Regions from separate parts of the Staphylococcus coagulans genome, predicted to be linked through region 3. Evidence: predicted binding sites of a transcription regulator. Region 3 holds the regulator's gene; each other region holds the start of a gene.
The links. The regulator Rex, encoded in region 3, represses fermentation and respiration genes when NADH is low (regulators of the CRP and FNR family bind a similar motif). The targets are predictions, from matches to a motif close to TTGTGAAATATTTCACAA.

Region 1 (6,023 bases), 180 kb from region 3:
TGACATGTTTAGAGATATGGCATTTTATATATTTGGGACGCAGTTAGATACGTTTGTACAGTACTTTGTTTTTGAACTTATTATTTTAGTTCTGATTGGATTAATTGTGGGGGTGCTTACACACCGAATGTGGCTAGTAGCTGTTGTAATTATAGGATTAAATCTTATTGATGCTGGCATTATAGCGCATTTTAATGTTTCTCAAGGAGATGGCTCACTGGTTGGTCAATTTTTCTTAATGTTAGTCGCAAAATTTTTCCCAACTTTTTATGAATTACTTTTAGCAATTTTATTATTACGTTTACCATTCATACGTAAAACTTTTAAATTATCTTAACGATGGAAAGAGCAACATCATAGTAAATATTTAAAGTCACACGCGCTTTTTTTTATATTCATCAGTGACTCACATCAACAGGATAGAAAATTTACGTCTCATGTAGATTTCTATCCTGTTTTTATGATTTCCTTTTTATTCGCAAACACGAATAAAATCACGCTATAATAAAAAAAAGAACGTAAAGGAAGGGTAATGTTGTATGTGGAAATGGGAAACAGATAGTAAAGCTAAAGGCGTCATCGTTATTGTTCATAATATGTTAGAACATACAGGAAGATACGCCTATGTCATTACACATTTAAAGCGTAATGGTTATCATGTGATTATGGGCGATTTACCTGGGCAAGGACAAACGTCACGTATGAATAAGGGGCAAATCGAAAGCTTTGAAATCTATCAAGAACGGGTAGTTGAGTGGATTGAAATTGCAGAAGCGTATCATCTTCCTACATTTATTATTGGGGTCGGATTAGGTGGACTCATTTGTGTCAATCTATTAGAAAAAGTGCAACTTGATATTGAAGGATTGATTTTAATTTCCCCATTAATGGCTTTTCATAATAGTAATAAGACACGTAAAAATTTCTTAACAGCGAACATAGGTGATGTCTCTAAAAGTGCAAAATTTGATCTCGGTTTTCAAGTAACTGATTTGACTCGAAATCCTGAAGTTCAAGAGGAAACATTAAATGATGCAATGATGTTAAAGAAAGTAAGCTACCATTGGTACAAAGAAGTTATCAGAACAATGAAAGAAACTGCGGATCATATGGATCAATTCATGCGCATTCCGATGTGCGTCATGTATGGTACAGAAGATGTGATTTCAGATACAAAAGTAACTTATCAATTTGTGAATAATCTCAGTTACGATGAACTTTATTTTAAAGCGTGGGAAGGTTTAGCGCATGAAATTCATAATGAGCCTGAACGCGAAGCCGTTATGCGTTATATCCTTAGCTTTTTAAATAATAAAGTTTTTACAGCAGGATATTTAATCGATGACGAAAATAGTATTAAGTAATTATTTTAAACATTTTACATACAATGGAAAATAATTTCTCTTTGCATTACTAAAAATTTTTATTGAAATATTGTGATAAACATGGTAGATTATATGTGAAAAGAATCACAAATATTGTGATGAATATAAATTTGCAAAATAGGAGCGTGTTTTTCAATGGGAAAAAACAGTAACAAAGTCGTATTAGTTGGTAATGGCGCAGTTGGCGCGAGTTATGCATTTACAATGGTAAGTCAAGGCGTCGCTGATGAATTAGTCATTATCGACATTAATAAAGACAAAGTACTTGGTGATGTACTTGATTTAAATCACGGCGCGCCTTATGCTGAATCACCTGTAAAAGTTAAAGCAGGTGAATATAGCGATTGTGGTGACGCTGATCTTATTGTGATTTGCGCAGGTGCTCCACAAAAAGTCGGTGAAACACGATTAGACCTTGTAGAGAAAAATGCTAAAATTTATAAAGATATTATCACTTCCATTATGGACAGTGGTTTCGATGGTATTTTCCTTATTGCTGCTAATCCTGTTGATATTTTAACTTATGTAACGCTTAGATATTCTGGTTTACCTAAGCATAGAGTCATCGGTTCAGGCACAATTTTAGATACTGCACGCTTTAAACATTTAATTAGTGAAGCTTTTGACGTAGCGCCAAGCAGTGTTCATGCGAATATTATTGGTGAGCACGGTGATTCTGAAGTTCCAGTATGGTCAAGTGCAACAATTGCAGGTGTTTCAATTTATGATGAATTGAAAAAGGATCCTTCAAAATCACATCTAATTGAAGATATTTACGTACAAACACGTGATGCTGCATACGATATTATCAAAGCAAAAGGTGCAACATATTATGGTGTAGCTATGGGATTAATGCACATTTCAAAAGCAATATTGAGAAATCAAAATACAGTCTTAACTGTATCAAGCTACCTAGAAGGTGAGTACGGACATAGTGGTGTGTATACAGGTGTGCCAACAGTGATTAATGGTGAAGGTGCAACACGCATCGTTGAAACACCTTTAAATGAAGAAGAAAAAGAAAAATTTGAAAAATCAGTTAATATCTTAAAAAATATGCAACAATCTATAGAACATCTTTTTGATTAATCAAGACTAAATATTAGACAGACTCGGACATGAGTTCTCAGTCTCCAAAGAAAGCACCCCAAAAATCATTTAAGCGATTTTTGAGGTGCTTTCTTATTTTGTATATCCAACACGTCATAGACACCGGGAAATTTTTTATGCACATCTAAAAGCATGTTGGGCTATGACATATTTAATTTACATTTATATTCATCTATGATATTTTCGGTTTGATAGAAATCATAGAAAGTTAACCACAAACCTAGAAATGTCAGTCGGTATTTTAAGATTTAAAATTAATTTATTACCAATAAATCAAACTTTTATACATTATGATTGAATTATAATAATTTGGGTAAAGATTCATGATAGGCAGTCTAATTGAATGGGGGCTTAATCATGGCTAAAAAGAAAAACTATCAAGTAAGTGATATTGTGTTATTAGATAATCTTCAAAAAGAGGTTGAATATATTTTTGAAGCGATTGAGGAAAAGTATCATTTATCAAAAGAAGAATTTTTGATTTTACTTACACTTTGGGATAAAGGGTCAATGACGTTAAAAGATATGGATCACTATGTCAAAGTCAAAACGTACAGACGGACAAGAACTTTCAACAATCTTGTAGAGTTGAAATGGTTAGTAAAAGAACGACCATCTGATGATGAGAGAACAGTCATAATTCATTTTAATGAAGAAAAAGAACAAGATAAACAAGAACTGATTAACTTTGCGTGTAACGAAATTGAAAACCGAGAACAAAACTTAAAAGATTTACTGAATTCTATTATAAACGGTTGCGATATATAATAAAAAAACTGGATTTGAGTCCAAAGAATGACTTAAATCCAGTTTTTGTTTTATCTTTTTTCAATACCTATAATAAAAGGGGGACGATTTTGTTGATTGATGAATTCGTACTTCAAGATATGTGCTTTTTGCTGATCAAATGCTGTTAAATATTGCAATAGCGCTTGACTTTCTTCATAACCTTCATCGTGACCAGGGTACACTGCTAACACGATGATACCTTGAGGTTGTAAAAGTTCAAAAATATGTTCTATCGCTTGAATTGTCGTTGAAGGCCGTGTGACAATAGATTTATCTCCTTTAGGCAGATAACCTAAATTAAAAAGTGCAGCGTGAATACGATCACGATGTTTCTCTGAAATAAATTGTGTAATTTTTTCATGACCCGTTTGGTAAAGTGACACATTTTTAAAACCGGCAACTTTCTTTGCGGTGTTTTCAATTGCCGTTGATTGAATGTCACATCCATATACATGACCAGAAGGGACGGCCTGTGCTAAAAAAAGCGTGTCATAACCATTTCCACAAGTTGCATCGATCACAACGCTTTCTGGTGAAATATGACTTTGGATAAGTGATTTTGCGAATGGGAGGATACGTTCAACTATCATAGTTGTACCTGTGCTTCATAGTATTGACCTTGCACTGTACCACGTCTTTCAAGTTCAGTATCAATATCATTCAATACTTCCCATTTATTCACACTCCACATTGGTCCAATCATTAAATCAATAGGGCCATCGCCTGTGATTCGATGAACGACCATTTCAGGTGGCAGTTGCTCAAGTTGATCACATACTAAACTAATGTATTCTGATTTAGACATAAAAGTTAGTAACCCTTTTTCATACTGTTTTACCATTGGTGTCCCTTTTAATAGATGGAGAAGGTGAATCTTAATACCTTGAACATCCATTTGTGCTACAGTTTTAGCAGTCTCCATCATCATGTCATAGTCTTCACCAGGTAGACCGTTAATAATGTGAGAGCAGACATTGATATCATGTTTTCTAAGTTTAGCGACACCTTCATAGTAGCAATTCATATCATGTGCACGATTGATTAAGTCTGACGTAGACTGGTGGACCGTTTGGAGACCCAGTTCGACCCATAAATATGTACGTTGATTTAACTCTGCTAAATATTCAACAACATCATCTGGTAAACAATCTGGACGTGTACCAATTGATAAACCAACGACGCCCGGTTGTTTTAGAGCACTTTCAAATTTTTCACGGAGCACATCTACAGGGGCGTGTGTATTAGTAAATGCTTGGAAATAGGCAATATACTGACCTTCACGCCACTTTTCATGCATGCGTGATTTTATTTCTTTGAATTGTACTTCTATTGGATCGACACGATTGCCCGCAAAGTCTCCGCTACCCGCAGCAGAACAAAATGTACAACCGCCATGTGCGACAGTTCCATCTCGGTTGGGACAATCAAAGCCGGCATCGAATGCCACTTTAAATATTTTTTGATTAAATTTATTTTTTAGAAGATAGTTTAATGTATGATAGCGTTTTTGATCAAATGCATATGGAAAATAAACCCCCATGATTATCGTCCTTTCAAAATTCATAATTAAAACGGATTTTTTGATACTGTGTTAAAATTCTTATTAACTGTATTTCAAGATTTTAACATATTTTAGACTAATCGTGTTATAGTGTGATTTAGATAGAAAAGGAGTGTGTCATCAATGAAAATGCCAAAAGAAATATGGTGGCTTGTAATTGGTATGGCAATAAATATTACGGGAGCGAGTTTTTTATGGCCACTCAACACGATTTATATGAGTCAAGCTTTAGGTAAATCGTTAAGTACAGCCGGTGTTGTATTAATGGTGAATTCATTTGGTATGATAGCGGGTAATTTGTTAGGTGGAACTTTATTTGATAAGTTGGGTGGCTATCGAACGATTATGTTGGGTACGGTTATCAGCTTATGTGCAACCCTACTATTGAATTTATTTCACGGATGGCCATGGTATGCAGTTTGGCTCATTATGCTTGGATTTGGAGGCGGCATGATTATCCCGGCTATTTATGCAATGGCAGGTGCTGTTTGGCCACAAGGTGGGAGACAAACATTTAATGCCATTTATTTAGCCCAAAATATCGGTGTTGCTTTAGGGGCGGCTTTAGGCGGTGTCGTAGCAGAACTAAGCTTTAATTATATATTTATGGCAAACCTTGCGATGTATGTTGTATTTTTCTTCATCGCTCTATTTAATTTCAACATGGATTATCATGCGACGGTTAAGCAACACGATACGATTGAAGAAATTGCACATCTGCAGAATAAAAAACATTTTAACGCACTTCTTTTATTGTGTGTCATGTTTGCTTGTTGTTGGATTACGTATGTTCAATGGCAAACAACGATTGCTTCATTTACACAAAGTATCGGCATTTCTATGAGTCAATATAGTTTATTATGGACTATTAACGGTGTCTTGATACTCATTGGTCAACCTTTAATTACACCAATCGTTCAATTTTTCAAAGGACAGTTAAAAAAACAATTATATTTCGGATTGTTTGTCTTTATATTATCCTTTTTGGTGACGAGCTTTGCCAAATCATTTTCAATTTTTGTCGTAGGTATCGTCATTATGACGTTTGCAGAAATGTTTGTATGGCCAGCTGTACCAACGATAGCAAATGCGTTAGCACCAAAGGGTCGTCAAGGTGTCTATCAAGGTATCGTCAATTCAGCTTCTACTGTCGGCAAAGCTTTCGGACCGTTAATCGG
Region 2 (6,023 bases), 320 kb from region 3:
AGCTATTCATAACGTTTGTCCTCATAAACAAGGTCCTTTATCAGAAGGAACAGTGAGCGGAGACTATGTCTTTTGTCCATTACATGATCAGAAAATTGATTTGAATACCGGTGAAGTTCAAGCGCCTGATGAAGGATGTGTCGCGACCTATCCTGTTGAAATTGTAGATGGAGATATTTACGTATGTCTGCCTTAAACGCGTCTCAACCTAAAGTCTATCTTATTGGCGCAGGGCCAGGACATCCCTGTTTACTAACTAAAAAAGCAGAGCGTTGCCTCCAAAAAGCAGATGTCATTTTATATGATCAGTTAGTTCACCCATTTTTACTTCATTTGTCTTCACCAGAGACAGAATGGATTCACGTAGGTAAGACGCCTTATACGAAATATATTAAGCAAGAGCGTATTAATCAGTTACTCGTCGAAAAGGCACAAACTGCGCAAACCATTGTACGACTCAAAGGAGGCGATCCTGCTATATTTGGGCGGGTCGCTGAAGAAGTCGAAACGTTACGTGCGTACCATATTGATTATGAGATTGTTCCGGGGATTACGGCTGCGAGTGCTGCAGTGAGTCAACTAGGAAGAGGATTAACAGAACGAAATGTATCGACAAATATTACTTTTACGACGGGCCACTTTAAAAACAACGAAGAAAATGAAATTGATATGACGACTTTAGAACATGGTGGTACGTTAGCCATTTATATGGGGATTAAACGTTTACCTCGATTAATGCATGATATTAAAAATAAAATGGGAATCGATTTTCCAGTAGCGATTGTCTTTAATGCCACCCATCCTAACCAACGCGTGATAAGTGGAACGGTGAATACAATTGTAGAACAAGTTGAAATGTTGCCTGAACGCCTAGGACCAGGTGTTACCATTGTGGGGCAGGTCGTAAGGGATGTGCAAACAGTCATCGCGAACACCTCAAGAAACTACGAAACAGTGTTAATTAGAGGTGAACGAATGGAAGCGATAGAGCGCGCTTTTGATTACTTTGAAGCGGGACATCAAGTCGTGGTTGATGATCGTCACTATTCAGATTTACATGCTTCTCAAATTGGAAAAATTACCCAACTTATTCAAGATACGACTTTTACACAGGTCGTTGATTTATAAGAGATTTTAGCATTTCGTTAATTAAGTTGCGCTAAGATGATTTTTAATAAAAAATTGTCTCAGCGCTTCTTTTTTATGATAAAACTTCGCATTAATATGACTTTGCATGCGCTCAAAATCCAAATTACCTTCACCAAGTTTTTCTTGAATTCAGTCAAATTTAGTTGAGAATTTAACCGCTAAGCAAGCGATTTAGAACCACGTATTAGGTATGTAAAAGCATAGGGATTCCACTTGATGAAATAGGTAAATCCCTAATAGGATACGCTTGTGAATAAATGTACAATATGGGTAATGACTGAAGTCTATGTGTAAGAGGAGGATGACAATGGCTAGATTTGGACTGAATTTTTTTAAGCCTACTGAAAAATTTAACGGGAATTGGTCGGTATTAGAACACAAAAGTCGTGAATGGGAAAAAATGTATCGAGAAAGATGGAGTCATGACAAAGTAGTCCGTACAACGCATGGTGTGAATTGTACAGGTTCATGCTCATGGAAAGTCTTTGTGAAAAATGGTGTGATTACTTGGGAAAACCAACAAATTGACTATCCAAGTTGCGGACCAGATATGCCAGAATTTGAACCACGAGGTTGTCCACGCGGTGCTTCATTCTCCTGGTATGAATATAGTCCACTCCGTGTAAAGTATCCTTATGTTCGAGGAAAATTATGGGAATTATGGACAGAAGCGTTGGAAACATACCAAGATCCAATTAAAGCATGGGCTTCAATTGTAGAAGACGAAGAAAAAGCACGTCTATATAAGTCAGCACGTGGTAAAGGTGGACATGTCCGTGCGAACTGGAAAGACGTGGCGCAACTTATTTCAGCTCAATTGATTTATACAATCAAAAAAGATGGGCCTGACAGAATCGCAGGATTTACGCCAATTCCAGCGATGTCTATGATTAGTTACGCGGCAGGTGCACGTTTTATTTCGTTATTAGGTGGAGAAATGTTAAGTTTCTATGACTGGTATGCGGATTTACCTCCAGCATCACCGCAAATTTGGGGTGAACAGACAGATGTACCAGAGTCGAGCGACTGGTACAACGCGAGCTATATTTTGATGTGGGGTTCAAACGTGCCACTCACTCGGACACCAGATGCACACTTTATGACTGAAGTTCGATATAAAGGGGCTAAAGTAGTTTCTGTTGCGCCTGACTATGCTGAAAATGTAAAGTTTGCTGATAACTGGCTGGCTCCTAATCCGGGGACAGATGCAGCGCTAGCACAAGCAATGACGCATGTTATTTTACAAACTTACTATGAAGATGAACCTTCAGAAATGTTTATCAACTACGCCAAACAATATACAGATATGCCGTTTATGATTCGATTAGATCAAGATGATAAAGGTTACAAAGCGGGACGTTTCCTCCGTTCAAGTGACTTTGGCAGTCAGTCTGAGAATAGTGAATGGAAACCGGTTGTTTTAGATTGTTTGACAGACACGATTCAAGTTCCAAATGGGACTATGGGCCAACGTTGGGAAGATGGCAAACAATGGAACTTAAAATTAGAAAATGAAGCGGGCGCTAAAATTGATCCTGCAATGACAGTTGCAACGGGTGATTTTGAGCATGTCACAATTCAATTCCCATATTTTGATAACGCAGGCAATGGCGTATTTGAGCGTGTGATTCCAGTGCGCAAAGTGACGTTAGCGAACGGTGAAGAAACATACATTGCAACAGTTTATGATTTAATGGCAAGTCAATACGGTGTGAAACGTTTTAATCATGAACTAGAATCAAAAGGTTTTGATGATGCGGCTTCTTTCTATACACCTTCTTGGCAAGAGAAGATTACAGGTGTCAAAGCGAATGTTGTGACACAAGTGGCAAAGGAATTTGCACAAAATGCCATCGATACTGGTGGACGTTCTATGATTATTATGGGCGCAGGGATTAACCATTGGTTTAATTCAGACACCATTTATCGTTCTGTGTTAAACTTAGTCGTTTTATGTGGCTGTCAAGGTGTGAATGGCGGCGGATGGGCCCATTATGTTGGACAAGAAAAGTGTCGTCCGATTGAAGGTTGGAATACGATTGCTTTCGCTAAAGACTGGCAAGGGCCACCACGTTTACAAAATGGAACAAGTTGGTTTTACTTTGCGACAGACCAATGGAAATATGAAGAGTCAGGTGTTGATCGCTTAGCTTCACCACTTGCAGAGAATATCAAATTACAACATCCTGCTGATTATAATGTTTTAGCTGCACGTAATGGCTGGTTGCCTTCTTATCCACAATTTGACCGCAATAGTCTTTTATGGGGAGAAGAAGCACGCGATGCTGGTGAATTTAATAATGAAGCGATTTTAAAACGTGCCATTGAAGATGTGAAATCACGTAAAACAAAATTTGCAGTTGAAAATCCAGATTTACGTAAAAATCATCCGAAGACTTTATTTGTTTGGCGCTCGAATTTGATTTCAAGTTCTGCTAAAGGTCAAGAATACTTTATGAAACATTTACTAGGTGCAAAATCAGCACTAATGGCTGAGCCAAATGAAACGGATCGACCTGAAGAGATTGAGTGGGGAGAAGATACAGTAGGTAAACTTGATCTCCTTGTTTCTTTAGACTTCCGTATGACAGCAACACCTTTATATTCTGACATCGTTTTACCAGCGGCCACTTGGTATGAAAAACATGATATCTCTTCAACAGATATGCATCCTTTCATTCACCCATTCAATCCGGCAATCGATCCATTATGGGAATCACGTTCAGACTGGGATATTTTCAAAACGATTAGCCGAACATTTTCTGAAATGGCTCGCGTTCACCTCACTGGTACTTATAAAGATGTTGTAACATCACCGCTTGCACACGACTCTAAGCAAGAAATCTCACTGGCATACGGTAAAGTGCACGACTGGACAAAAGGTGAAATCGAACCAATTCCGGGTCAAACGATGCCAGGCTTTGCAGTGGTTGATCGTACTTATACTGACGTTTATGACAAATTTATTTCTGTGGGACCTTTACTAGAAAACGGTAAAGTTGGTGCCCATGGTGTGAGCTTTTCGGTCAAAGAACAATACGATGAACTTCGAAGCATGGTAGGGACATGGGAAGATGATTCGATTAAAAATAATAAACCGCGGATTGATACAGCGCGTAAAGTAGCTGATGTGATTTTAAATGTTTCATCTGCTTCAAATGGCCAAGTTTCACAGAAATCATACGAAGACTTAGAACGACAAACGGGTATGCCATTAAAAGATATCTCAGCAGAACGCGCATCTGAGAAAATTTCATTCTTAAATATTACATCACAACCACGTGAAGTGATTCCAACAGCGGTCTTTCCGGGTTCGAACAAACAAGGTAGACGTTATTCTCCATTTACAACAAATATTGAGCGACTAGTGCCATTTAGAACGTTAACAGGACGCCAAAGCTTTTATATTGATCATGAAGTTTTCCAACAATTTGGAGAAGCGTTACCTGTTTATAAACCAACATTACCACCAATGGTATTTGGAACGAAAGATAAGCCTGTCAAAGGTGGCGTCGATACACTCGTACTTCGATATTTAACACCACATGGTAAATGGAATATCCATTCAACATACCAAGATAACCAACATATGTTGACGTTGTTCCGTGGGGGGCCAACGGTATGGATTTCAAATGAAGACGCAGCACAACATGACATTAATGATAATGATTGGTTAGAAGTGTATAACCGTAATGGTGTAGTCACAGCGCGTGCAGTCGTGTCACATCGGATGCCTCGAGGCACAATGTATATGTATCATGCACAGGATAAACATATTGAAACACCGGGGTCTGAAATTTCGGGAACACGTGGTGGATCGCATAATGCACCAACGCGTATTCACTTAAAACCGACACAATTAATGGGGGGCTATGCCCAAATCAGTTATTCATTCAATTATTATGGTCCAATTGGGAACCAACGGGATGTATACGTGGCAGTGAGAAAGATGAAAGAGGTGGATTGGCTTGAAGATTAAGGCGCAAGTAGCAATGGTTCTGAACTTAGACAAATGTATCGGATGTCATACATGTAGTGTGACATGTAAAAGTACTTGGACAAATCGACCTGGTGCAGAATATATGTGGTTTAACAATGTAGAAACAAAACCGGGTATCGGCTATCCAAAACGATGGGAAGATCAAGAGCATTACAAAGGGGGATGGACATTAAACAAACAAGGTAAGCTGGAGTTAAAATCAGGAACGCGCTTGAACAAAATAGCACTTGGTAAAATTTTCTACAACCCAGATATGCCAGTGATTAAAGATTACTATGAACCTTGGACATATAACTATGAGCACTTAACAACAGCTAAACCTGCCCAACATTCTCCTGTCGCAAAAGCCCATTCATTAATGACAGGACAGCGTATGGACTTAGACTGGGGTCCTAACTGGGAAGACGACTTAGCAGGCGGACATATTACGGGCCCTCAAGATCCTAACATTCAAAAGATTGAAGAAGAAATTAAATTTAACTTTGATCAAACGTTTATGATGTATTTGCCTCGACTTTGTGAACATTGCTTAAACCCAAGCTGTGTCGCATCTTGTCCATCAGGGGCGATGTATAAACGTGATGAAGATGGTATCGTGTTAGTCGATCAAGAAGCGTGTCGTGGATGGCGTTACTGTATGACAGGTTGTCCTTATAAAAAAGTATACTTCAACTGGAAAACAAACAAAGCAGAAAAATGTACATTTTGTTTCCCTCGTGTAGAAGCAGGGATTCCGACAGTTTGTTCTGAAACATGTACAGGCCGTATGCGTTATTTAGGCGTGCTATTATATGATGCGGATCGCGTTCAAGAAGCGGCGTCTGCTGAAAACGAGCAAGACTTATATGAAAAACAGTTGGACTTATTTTTGAAT
Region 3 (6,023 bases):
ACGCATGGTATCCATTATTGAAAACTATATTATGATTGAAGAAAAACCTATGGAAATCGAAATTGCCACAGATAATCCATATGAAGTGTTAGAAGCTTCTAAAAACATGAGTGATATTGGCTGTTATTTTCTAGATATTCAATTAGAATCTGATATTAACGGGATTAAACTTGGAAGTGAGATTCGTAAGCATGACCCTGTTGGTAATATCATTTTTGTAACAAGCCATACTGAATTGACTTATTTGACATTTGTTTACAAAGTTGCAGCGATGGATTTTATTTTTAAAGACGATCCTGAAGAATTACGTACACGAATTGTTGATTGTTTAGAAACTGCATTAAAACGTTTAGATTTATTAACGAAAGATAAAACTGTTGAAACATTAGAACTGAAACGCGGCAGCAATTCTGTTTATGTTCAATATGATGATGTGATGTTTTTTGAATCATCACCTAAATCACATCGTTTGATTGCACATTTAGATAATCGCCAAATCGAATTTTATGGCAATCTCAAAGAGTTAGCGCAAATTGATGATCGCTTTTTTAGATGTCATAACAGTTTTGTACTCAACAGACATAACATAAGTAGTGTGGATTCTAAAGAACGCATTGCATATTTTAAAAATGAAGAGTTTTGTTATGTTTCAGTACGTAATTTAAAGAAAATATAAACAAGCAGGAAAAGAATCACCTGCTTGTTTTTTTATTGGATTGTATTTATTTTTAGATTATTCTTCTGTCATTTCTGTCGCAATATCATATTTAGTCATTTTTAAATAGACTTGCCCCGAATCCGTAACGACCTTAATTTTATTCGATGTTGTTTTCGGGAAAATACGTGAAGTTAACACACGTTCGCCTTCGTTGCAAAAGATTTCGATACTCGATGTATCTACAAAAATACGCAATTGTTTTAACTCTGAGTTTAAACGTGTACTTCTTGATGTCCCTTCTACCGGAAATGGCAGTGCGCCACTATCAAAACGCTCAAGTATGACTTCTTTCGTTGCTGTCTCATAACGAATGACAGTCGATTCATGACTAGAAGCACGTAACTGTAATTCAAAAGCAGAAGATTCGTTTTCTAAAATATCAACGACTAGTTCATACTGGACCCCTTCATAGGGATGGAGCTGTTTAATAAATTTATTAGCGTAGCCTAGCGCTGATTCTTCGTTACTGCGCAACTTTCTCAAATGCATATGTGGTTTTTGTTTCAATATTTGATTTTCAATAGTCAATGTTCGAGGAAGTGTTAGACAGTGTGTCCAACCATCGGCATCTGTTGGGTACTCTACATCAGGTATACCCATCCATCCTATTAAAACGCGTCTCCCCGCTTCATCCTCTATCGTTTGCGGTGCATAAAAATCAAAACCTGCATCTAATTCTTGAAATTCACCATGTTCGAATACGAGTGTTTCAAAATCTAATGTCCCTACGATATAGCCACTTAAATACGTATTTTGATATTGATCAGATTCCACACCTTCAGAGCAGAATAGGAAAATATCTTTTCCATGAATTTGAAAATAGTCTGGTGAAGTCCACATATGTCCAAAACTCTGTAATTGCGTTTTTATTTCACCTTTAAAATGCCAAGGTCCTTCTGGTTGATCTGCGACATACATGAGAAGACAACCTGTTAAATCTTCACGCTGTGCACCAATCACAGCATATAATTGTTCCCCTTTTTTAAATACTTTCGGATCTCCAAACTGCTGTGTATAGCCTTCAGGTGGCGTACTAATTGCCGGCGGAGATAATTTTTCTACTGCTCCATCGTCTTGTACCTTAGCAATAACTTGGCTACTTTTAAGCTCCCAATTCTCATCTCTATGGCTTGCAGTATACATATAATAAAGCGACGACTGATAAGAAAATGCACTGCCGCTATGTATGCCATGACTGTCATATGTCTGGTCAGGACGTAAAACCACACCTTTATCTTTGAAAGTCACTAAGTTATCACTTGTTAGTTGTCTCCAATATTTTAAGCCATCTACTGGCCCTAAAGGAAACCACTGATGTGCGATATAATATTGGCCATTAAAAAAAATTAAACCACTCGGATGACTGAGTAATCCTGTAGGTGGTTGAATATGAAAAATTTGACGATATGGAGAAGACTTTACTTTTTCATGTAATGCTAAAATTTCCTTTTCATCTACTTCCTCATATTTACGATATCGCATTTCGCGACTCCATTGTTCCATATGTATCCTCCTTATCTCATACTGCTGATCATATATGCCACCTGTTGTTACATATAAACCAAACCTTGCGCTTATTTTGATGATTTGCTGTTACTATGATACGACGCGTTAAACACGTTAGAGTTATGTAAAAATAAAAAAGACGCTACGTTTGAGCATCATGATTTTAATTTGCATTGGAAAAGTAAGCTGTCCCCATCTTAGCTCCTCCATATGATCTCAGTAGCTATTTTATCATAAAAATGTTTAAGCATGTCCTAAAATTAAGACCTTAGACTCTTTTATATTGCTTTATCTTAATATTTTAAAATATGATATCGTACAAAAAGCAGCTGAGATATACCTCAACTGCTTTATACCATATAAATTATTCAATTATTATTGAACGTGCTATCATTTACGCCTTTTGAACCGTAATCGTCCAAGACGCATAATCTATTTGTTCAAATTCAGTCACTGGATAGTTTTGCTCTGCTGCCCAATTGGGAATAGCCTCTGTGGCTTGTGTACAGTCAAAGTCAATTTTCAGTTCATCGCCTAGTGCTAATTCCTCCATCTTTTTCTGTGCTTCAATTAAAGGAAATGGACAAACCATGCCCACTGTACCGAGTTCATATAACATTGTGAAGCTCCTTTCGTTTCATTTTTAAATATTAACAGATTGTGGTGATGTATGCGTTTGTTGTTGACGCGCTGCTTTTAAAGGTTTCACAAATAAGAAATGGCTCATAAACCATGTCCCTAAAATCATAGCCACTAAAGCTATCCAACCTTGCCATGACAATGCAGCAGTTGCAACTAAACCATTACCTATTGAGCATCCACCTGCGAGCGCTGCACCAAATCCCATACATGCACCACCAATAACACTATTACGTATTGTTTTAATATCTGGTAAACGCCATTTAAATTCTCTTGAACCACGTGCTGCAATATACGATCCTACAAAAATACCTAAAACGAGGAAAACACCCCAGTCAATGAAAGAAACATTTCCTGTTGTTAAAAAGGCGATTAAGTTCGCAGATGGTGTCGTAATGCCTAGCCCACCTTCTCTTCCTGTTGAAATACTCATTGGCCAAGCGATAAGTGCAATGAAACCTATCGCAATCGCTGCAACAAAAGGATGAAATCGCTTTTCAAATAAAAAGTGACGTACCCCAGTATAGCGTGGTTTTAATTTTGGTATAGCGATTTTTGATTTTGGCTTTTTCAACGTGGTCATAACCAAAAATAGCGTAACACCAGTTAATAAGATTAACCATATCCAACTTGGTACCCCTGTAGATGTCGCCATATCCGCTTCATAAACGGTTTGTTGATTAATTGTATCTTTCAGTGGTAACAGAACGCCATATTTAGAGATTGCTGCAAATAGTGCATACATGAAAAGTGCAATCCAACTGCCAATTAAACCTTCCCCTGCACGATACCATGTCCCAGTGGCACAACCTCCTGCGAGTACAATCCCAATACCAAAAATAAATGATCCAACAATCGTTCCTACAATTGGAAATGTCCCATTATCTATCGTGATAACACCCAATGAAGTTAATATATATAAGCCAATAGCTTGGATATTAATCGCAATAAGCAACGCATAAAACATCTTATTATTTTTTTGAACATACATATCTCTAAAGCCACCCGTCAAACAAAAACGCGTACGTTGCATTACGAAACCAAGTAAACTTCCCACAATCAATCCACTTATCACGGTCCAAATCAATATTCCTACCCCCTATATCCGATTAACATTATAGGTATTATAAAAAATAAGACCTTATTTTTCAAGTACATTTTAAAAATAAATATAAAAACATATATTTTTTCTCAAGTTCATTTGAATACATTTGTATATTTAAACATACATGCTTTAGAACTGACCTATGCGCAATAAAAAAAGAGTATAAAATCTAATATTATCATTAGACTTTTATACTCTCTTCATAGTGCTATGTTTTAATTTACAGTTCATCCAAACAAATCTTTTTGTATGTATGGATAATTTTCATAAAAGGTTAACCATTATAATTTTTCATAAAGAATAATAATGATTGTAATTCCACACCTAAATCAATTTGATGTACTTGTACAGATTGAGGTACGTGCACACGTTTCGGTGTAAAATTAAGTATTCCTTTCACACCTGCATCTACAAGTGCATCGGCCACTTCTTGTGCTACTCTTCCTGGTGTAGCAATAATAATGACTTCTAACGCTTCAGCTTCAACGGTACTTTTTATCTCGTCCATTGATTTTACCGTCACATCACCCACTTGTGTACCAATGATTTCCTCACTGATATCAAAGGCTTCAGTAATGGTCATATCATCGTGAATTGAAAAGTTATAAGTGATTAGTGCCTTACCTAAATTCCCTACGCCAACAATGCCTATTTTGATTTCATCAGAATCGCTTAACTCAGATTTGAAGAATTCCAATAGACTATCAATATTGTAACCATAACCTTTTTTCCCAAGCTCTCCAAAATATGAAAAATCTCGGCGAATTGTTGCAGAATCTATATTTAAGCCTTCACTTATCGCTTTTGAATTCACACGATCTTCACCTTTAGCCTTTAAAATATTGACAAATCGGTAATATAAAGGGAGACGTTTTAAGGTCGCTCTAGGAATTTTATTGCTTTCTTTTCCCATTTTAAAGTCCTCCGTAGTCTTTCTTATGCGTGCACTCATATACATAGTATGTGATAATAATTATAACTTAATTTTATGGTTATGAAAACATTAAGTGCTTGATACATATTGCGTTTATTGTACAATAATTAAGAATGAAAGGAGCATGCCATATGATTTTAATGCAATTAAGTCACGTCACCAAATCGTTTGATGGTGAAGAGATTTTTGAAGACGTCAACTTTGAAGTAAAAACCGGCGAACGAATTGGCATTGTAGGACGTAACGGTGCGGGTAAATCAACATTGATGAAAATCATCGCTGGTGTTGAAAACTATGATTCCGGCCATATCTCTAAAATCAAAGGCTTGAAATTAGGCTATTTGACACAACAAATGACATTAAATACCCAAAACACAGTCTTCGAAGAAATGGCCAAACCGTTTGCGCATGTTCAATCCATCTCAGAGCGTATGAAAGTTGAAACCGATTGGCTTGCAGCTCATGCGGATATGTATGAGTCAGTAGAATATAAAACGCATATTGATCAATATGAAAAGCTCTCAAATGAATTTGAACAGCTTGAAGGCTATCAATATGAAAGTAAAATTAAAACTGTTTTAAATGGACTGGATTTTAGTGAAGCAGATTATCATCGTCCGATTAATGATTTTAGCGGCGGACAAAAAACACGTCTGTCATTAGCACAAATGTTATTAAGCGAACCTGATCTCCTTCTTTTAGATGAGCCGACGAACCATTTAGATATGGCCACAACAGAATGGCTAGAAGATTATTTAAAATATTTCAAAGGCGCTATCGTTATTATTTCACACGACCGATTCTTTTTAGATAAAATCGTAACTCAAATTTACGATGTTTCATTAGGTGAAGTTAAACATTATGTCGGAAATTACGCTAAATTTATCGAATTAAGAGATCAATATTATCAAAAGCGTTTAGCTGAATATGAAAGACAACAAAATGAAATTAAACGTCTTGAAACTTTTGTGGAAAAAAACATTACACGTGCTTCCACGAGTGGTATGGCTAAAAGCCGTAGAAAAGTTTTAGAAAAAATGGAACGCCTTGAAAAGCCGATGTTAGACGCTAGAAGTGCGAACATTCAATTTGATTTTGATCGCAATACTGGAAATGATGTC
Region 4 (6,023 bases), 560 kb from region 3:
TTCCCTTATGCATTGTGATTGGCTTCGGAAGATGCTTCTTTATTCACTTTTGAATTCATCATTTCACGAATCACGAGTTTGTCTGGCTTTTGTGTTGAATTCAGTGGCATATGTGTGACAGGTAAATACATCCGTGGTACTTTGTAGCCTGCAAGACGTTCGCGCATATGCTTGTCCAATTGTTCAACATAGTCGGGCACTTTTTCTCGTAAAATAATAGCTGCAGCGATAGATTCTCCATATTTTGGATGTTCATATCCTACGACGACGCAACGATCAATTAATGGATGCTCAGCTAAGGCGTTTTCAACTTCTGATGGTAAGACATTTTCGCCACCAGTGATAATGAGTTCTTTCTTACGATCAATAATGTAAATATCGCCATCTTCATCTTTTTTAGCGAGATCCCCCGTTAAGAAGTACTGATTATGGAAAGATTTTTTCGTTTCTTCAGGCTGTCCCCAATACCCAGGTGTCACATTTTTAGAGCGAATGGCCAACTCCCCAATTTCGCCATCGCCCACTTCGTTTTTATCTTCATCCAACACTTTTGCGTCGACAAACATGACCGATTTACCAATGCTCATCGGTTTATGACGTGCATTTTCAGGTGTATTGACCATGACAAGAGGGGCTTCGGTTAAACCGTAGCCATTAATAATGTTAATGCCATATTTTTTGAATGCTTGTTGAATACTAGGTAAAGGTTGCGAGCCGCCTTGAATAACAAACTTGATGGCTCTAAAATCGTCAGGATTAAAGTTTTTTTGGTTCAATGTACTGTAATACATGGTTGGAATCATAATCAAAAAGTCTGGATGATATTGTGCGATGAGGTCATTGAGCGCCTCGCCATTGAAATAACGTTGTAAAACAAGCGTGCCACCGGACATTAAAGTAGGGAGAACTGTATCGTTAAAACCGAGCACATGAAACATAGGTGTTGAAATAATGGTTAAATACTCGGAGTTAAATTTATAAGTTAGTTCAATATTTGCGCCGTTATTGACGAACGATTCATATGAAAACATGACCCCCTTTGGCACACCTGTCGTACCACTTGTATAAATCAATGTAGCGAGATCTGTTGGCTCAACAGCTTTGGCTTTGTAAACATGATGTTGAGAGGGGTCAACTATTTGATTGTATGCATCTGAATCTATGTCCATATGCAAATAATCAGGATTAATCTCATTAAGTGAACTCAAATGCCTTTCTGCGTAAAAAAGAATTTTTAAACCTGAATCTGACACAACACCGGCAATTTCTTTAGGATTAAGTCGCCAATTGATAGGAAGAAAGACTGCGCCCATTTTAAATGAGGCAAATAATAAATCCAATATGGCGACATCATTAGGTGCAAATATACCAATGACATCTCCTTGTTGAATCCCTTGTGATTCGAGATAATGTGCCATATTATCCGCACGAATATTGAGTTGTTGATATGTCCATTGTGTCTCTTTAAATGGATCGATGACAGCTGGTTTTTCAACATCAAAATCTGCGCGTGTTTTGATCCAGTCGAAATTCATAAATATACCCCCTTGTTTCATTTTTGATCGTCATGCTTCTGTCTGTATGCGATCTAAAAGCGCCCCCCATACGTGATGATAAATGGATGTGTCGATGGTTTTCAGATTTTTGGAAACGAGCGGTCTAAAGCCCATTTGAGCAATGACATCTCGCTCTATATCTAGTCCTGGTGCGACTTCTATTAGCATCAATCCATCTTGAGTTAATTGAAAGACGGCACGTTCCGTCACATAATAGATTTCTTGCTGAAGTGACTTGGCGTAATCCGCATTAAAGTCAATATTGGATACGTTTGAGACAAATTTTTGCGTCTGTCCTTGTTGTTCAACATGTAAGGCTTGATTTGACACGCTCAGTTGACCCCTAGCAACTAATGTGCCAGAGAAAACAATTTTTTGGACAGACTGACTAATGTCGATGAAACCACCACAGCCATTCATTCGATGACCGAAATATGAGACATTGACATGACCGTATTGATCCACTTCTGCAAAACTCATAAATGCGATTGAAATACCACTGTTATAAATAAAATCCCAAGTTAAATCGTGGCGCATACGGGCATCAACGTTAAAATTCATACCGTAGTAGTCACGACTTCCGATAAAACCACCAAATATGCCAATATCCATAATCGGCTGGACTAGATGTTCCACACGTTCCTCATGCAGGAGGTTCGTGAGTTCGTTATTGATGCCAAAGCCAATGCTAATCGTATCGCCTGTTGTTAAAAATTGAGCCGCCCGACGTAAAATTAATTTTCGTATGCTGAACGGTAAGGGGGGCTCCGGCAAAGATTCAACACGCATTTGCCCAGATAGTGCAGGGCTATATTGTGTTTGAATCAATTGACGGTGATAGGCGATATCTTCTACAACATAAATATAATCAACGAGAGAACCTGGTATAAAAACATGATTTGGATTTTGTTGACGACTATCAACAATAGCTTTCACTTGAACAATGACTGTCCCGTGATGGGCTTTGGCATTTAATGCAACACTGTAACTTTCACCAAGATGCGCTTCTTCATCCATATAAATATTGCCTTTTTCATCAGCATAAGTGCCTCTTAAGAGTGCAATATTAACGGCTGGTAAATGATAATGAAGAAATTCCTCTCCTTCAATATTAATTAAAGAGACTAAAGATTCTTGTGTTTTTTCATTAGCTTTACCGCCTTTATATCGCGGGTCAATATGTGTATGAAGACCGATTTTAGTAATGATACCTGGTGTGAGATGATTGGTTTGACGGTAATGTGTGGCAATCACACCTTGTGGTAAAAAATACGCTTCAACTTGATTCGATTGAATCGCCTGCGCTGTCAAAGGGGAAGCCGTCATTATACTCATGATGATGCGATCGACCATATTGCGTTGAATGAAATGGTCTAAATCAATCGTATGGCCTCCTGTACTAATGTCATTTGCTAACATAAAAGTGAGATGCGCAGGTGAAGCTGTTTCATCATACTGCTCTGCTAATCCGTAAAGTAAAGCTGTAGGAAGGTTAGAAACAGTGAGTGCAGCTAAACCAATCACATCGCCATCATGTATCAATGTTTTGAACGTTTCCCAAGTACATTGTTTCATTTACGACAGCTCCTTACACATAATGTAAACCCTTACATGAAATATAACATAGTTCACAAAATTGTAAAAAGAAAAAGACTTTATTTTCAGATATTAGTCACAGTATAGACATAAATAGAGTCGTTGAGCCTTTGTCTCCGTTGGAATTCAGTAAGTGGGTTCGTGATAAAAATGTTTCTTAATCTACATACATTTATGAGGATAAAGAGATAAGAGTGATTTAAAAAGAATGACTCGGTTTACGTAAAGTAGAACATTATCCCATACGCAAACCGGTCAGTGATGGTCATTCATCCATAGAGGAAGAAGCCGTTGACTTCAAATTGTTGATGAAGCGGTATTATTGTGATTGTAGCGTGGTTTCGAGTTTGCCTAAATGTCTTAATGTAGGCGTTAGTGCGGCAAAGAAAAAGCCTTCTTTGAGTTTACGTGCTTGTGGTGCTTTGGGTGAATAAGCACGAGAGCCACCATTGACCATGGAAGCTTGATTGACTTCTAATAAAAGATAGCCTAGCGCTTTTTTGAGTTGAACGAGTTCTAAAAGGTGTGTTTGTAACGTGTCTTGATGGCTTTCAAGTAAGGTATAAAATTGTTGATGTAACTGACGATACCTTTGTTCATAAGCTCTAACGTCATATTCTAGATAAGCATTGATACCGTTTTGTGCATTTGAAAATTGGCGGATTAAGTCCAATGAACTTTTAATCGCACCAAGTGCAATTGGAATTTGAAGTGCAATAAATTGCGGACGTATCGCTGAAGCAAATTGTTCGGCCTTTTTAGTAATGATTTGGTCTTTAGTCACGTTGACTTCATCAAAAGTAATGCGATATGTAGCAGAACCATTGACGCCAAAGAAATTTGATTTTTCTTCTAACGTGAGCCCTGCTGTATTGGCACGTATAATAAACATAACCAGTTCTCCGTTATTTTGATGTTGAGAAATTGCACCAAAATAGTGGTCAGATCCAATATTACTTACGGCAGGTAGTTGTCCATTGACTACGATTGTATCGCCATGATCAACATGTGTTAAGTTAAAACTTTCAAGATCATTGAAAGATTTCATCGGATTAGATAAACCCGTAGCCCCCAATACTTCGCCTGATAAAATTTTCTGTTGCAAATCGCGATAGAGTGCGGGTTGTTTTGCTTGTTTTAAATAAGTAGAAAAGGCCAGTTGGCACCATAAACAAAAGCCCGTAGTCAGACAAGCTTCTGAGACTTTTTCGATAGACTGTGCATTTTTTATGAGATTGTCTTCTGAAAAATGGCCTTCTGTGAAAAGTTGTTGGATGAATGATTTAGCATAGTAATCACCGTAATCAATATCAATTAAATAAGGTTCTAGTTCATTTTCAATCAGTGTGTCGATAGACATGCGTGACGCCTCCTATAAATTAAGATTCCCCAAAGTGCTTGAGCATTAATTTTTCTAAATAACTAATGAGCCGATCGATTAAAAATCCAAAAAGCCCGATAAAAAAGATAGCCGATAAGACATCTTCTAAATTCAACATATTTCGTGAATCTACAATCAAGAAGCCTAAGCCAGACTGCGCTCCAATCATTTCTCCAGAGACTAAGAAAATCCAACTCGTTCCAACAGCGATATGTATCCCTGTCATCATGTACTTAAATGCGCCTGGAAAAATAATGTTTTGATAGAGCTTCCATCCGGTTAAGTTCAAATTGCTAGCTATTTTTAAATAATGCGGGTCAATCGTACGTACGCCTTTAATCGTATTAAAGACAATTGGAAAGAACGCAGCAATAAAAATAATTACAATCGCTGGCAAGTTTCCAATGCCAAACCATAGGACGATAAAAGGGGACCACGCAATAGGCGATATGGGCCTTACTAATTGGAGTAAAGGTTCAATCGCGTGAAAAGATGCATCATTGCGGCCTAATAAAATGCCAATAGGAATTGCCAACACAATCGCAAAGATAAACCCAATGACGAAGCGGTAGAGACTAATACTGAGATGGATGCCAATTTCCCCGGTTATAATGAATTTCCAAATGCTTGCCCCAACTTGTAAGGGACTTGGTAATAGGATAGGGGGATAGTGACCTATCCAAATGACAAGTTGCCAAATAAAAAGAAAAAGTACAAAAGTAATTAAAGGGAGTATAAAGCGTTGAGATAACCGACTATTGCTCATAGGAACTAACCCTCCTTGTATAATGATGGATCTACAAAACTGTCAAAAGAAGGGGGTTCGAATAGATGATGTTCAGAGACGCTTTTAGCGATGTCACGATACCCCTTTTCCTTAATTGTTAAGTCGCCATAAGATGTCCATTGTGCCGATTGTTCAAGTATTTTACGATTTTGCTTATAATTTTTTTCCATCACATCAACACTTTTTTTAGTGTCCGTCATGTCGTACCCTGCTTGTTTGTAATCACGCATAAATTGGCGCACAGCTTTTTGATTATGCTGAATCAAATCTTCTTGAAGTACGAGTACGCAACAGTAAGCATCTGGAATAATATCACCGCCATGTTGCAAGAGTTGCCCTTTTCCTAACTTTTCACCTATTGCGCCAAAAGGTTCAGCAACGGAATAGCCAGATATACGTTTTTCACTCAAGGCGGCAGGCATTTCAGCAGGTGCCATTTCATGATAATGAAAGTGACCCGGTTGTATATTAAGTTTTTCTCTCATCCGTTCTAATAATAAATAGTGTGTCGAATATCGATGCGGAATCGCAAAGGAATAATCGCGATTGGATTTAAAATCATGTAAATGATGTCCTTTTTGACCGAGAACGACATTCCCTTCATGATGACCGAGCGCGACAGATTTAATCGGCGCACATTTCGACTTTGATTTCATTGCTAATTCGATTAATGTAGAAGCGCCATCAATACGTCCGCTGTTCA

Region 1: the regulator Rex is predicted to act here: its motif matches at 1,458-1,475, upstream of KM149_RS05195 (L-lactate dehydrogenase).
Region 2: the regulator Rex is predicted to act here: its motif matches at 1,397-1,414, upstream of KM149_RS02550 (nitrate reductase subunit alpha).
Region 4: the regulator Rex is predicted to act here: its motif matches at 3,173-3,190, upstream of fadX (fatty acid degradation protein FadX).

What each region holds. Positions count from the first base shown of each region.
Region 1 is NZ_CP092966.1:1,092,906-1,098,928, forward strand. It holds gene KM149_RS05185 (hypothetical protein) at 5-337, shown strand; gene KM149_RS05190 (alpha/beta fold hydrolase) at 540-1,364, shown strand; gene KM149_RS05195 (L-lactate dehydrogenase) at 1,521-2,474, shown strand; gene KM149_RS05200 (transcriptional regulator, SarA/Rot family) at 2,853-3,263, shown strand; gene mnmM (tRNA 5-(aminomethyl)-2-thiouridylate-methyltransferase MnmM) at 3,314-3,874, opposite strand; gene mnmL (tRNA modification radical SAM protein MnmL/YtqA) at 3,871-4,824, opposite strand; gene KM149_RS05215 (MDR family MFS transporter) at 4,969-6,023, shown strand, end outside.
Region 2 is NZ_CP092966.1:592,711-598,733, forward strand. It holds gene nirD (nitrite reductase small subunit NirD) at 1-196, shown strand, start outside; gene cobA (uroporphyrinogen-III C-methyltransferase) at 184-1,128, shown strand; gene KM149_RS02550 (nitrate reductase subunit alpha) at 1,457-5,128, shown strand; gene narH (nitrate reductase subunit beta) at 5,118-6,023, shown strand, end outside.
Region 3 is NZ_CP092966.1:912,735-918,757, reverse strand. It holds gene agrA (quorum-sensing response regulator AgrA) at 1-676, shown strand, start outside; gene KM149_RS04170 (sucrose-6-phosphate hydrolase) at 734-2,221, opposite strand; gene KM149_RS04165 (sulfurtransferase TusA family protein) at 2,619-2,843, opposite strand; gene KM149_RS04160 (YeeE/YedE family protein) at 2,868-3,950, opposite strand; gene KM149_RS04155 (redox-sensing transcriptional repressor Rex) at 4,243-4,881, opposite strand; gene KM149_RS04150 (ABC-F family ATP-binding cassette domain-containing protein) at 5,034-6,023, shown strand, end outside.
Region 4 is NZ_CP092966.1:350,710-356,732, forward strand. It holds gene fadD (long-chain-fatty-acid--CoA ligase FadD) at 6-1,535, opposite strand; gene fadX (fatty acid degradation protein FadX) at 1,566-3,131, opposite strand; gene KM149_RS01510 (acyl-CoA/acyl-ACP dehydrogenase) at 3,472-4,512, opposite strand; gene KM149_RS01515 (ABC transporter permease) at 4,532-5,299, opposite strand; gene KM149_RS01520 (ABC transporter substrate-binding protein) at 5,305-6,023, opposite strand, start outside.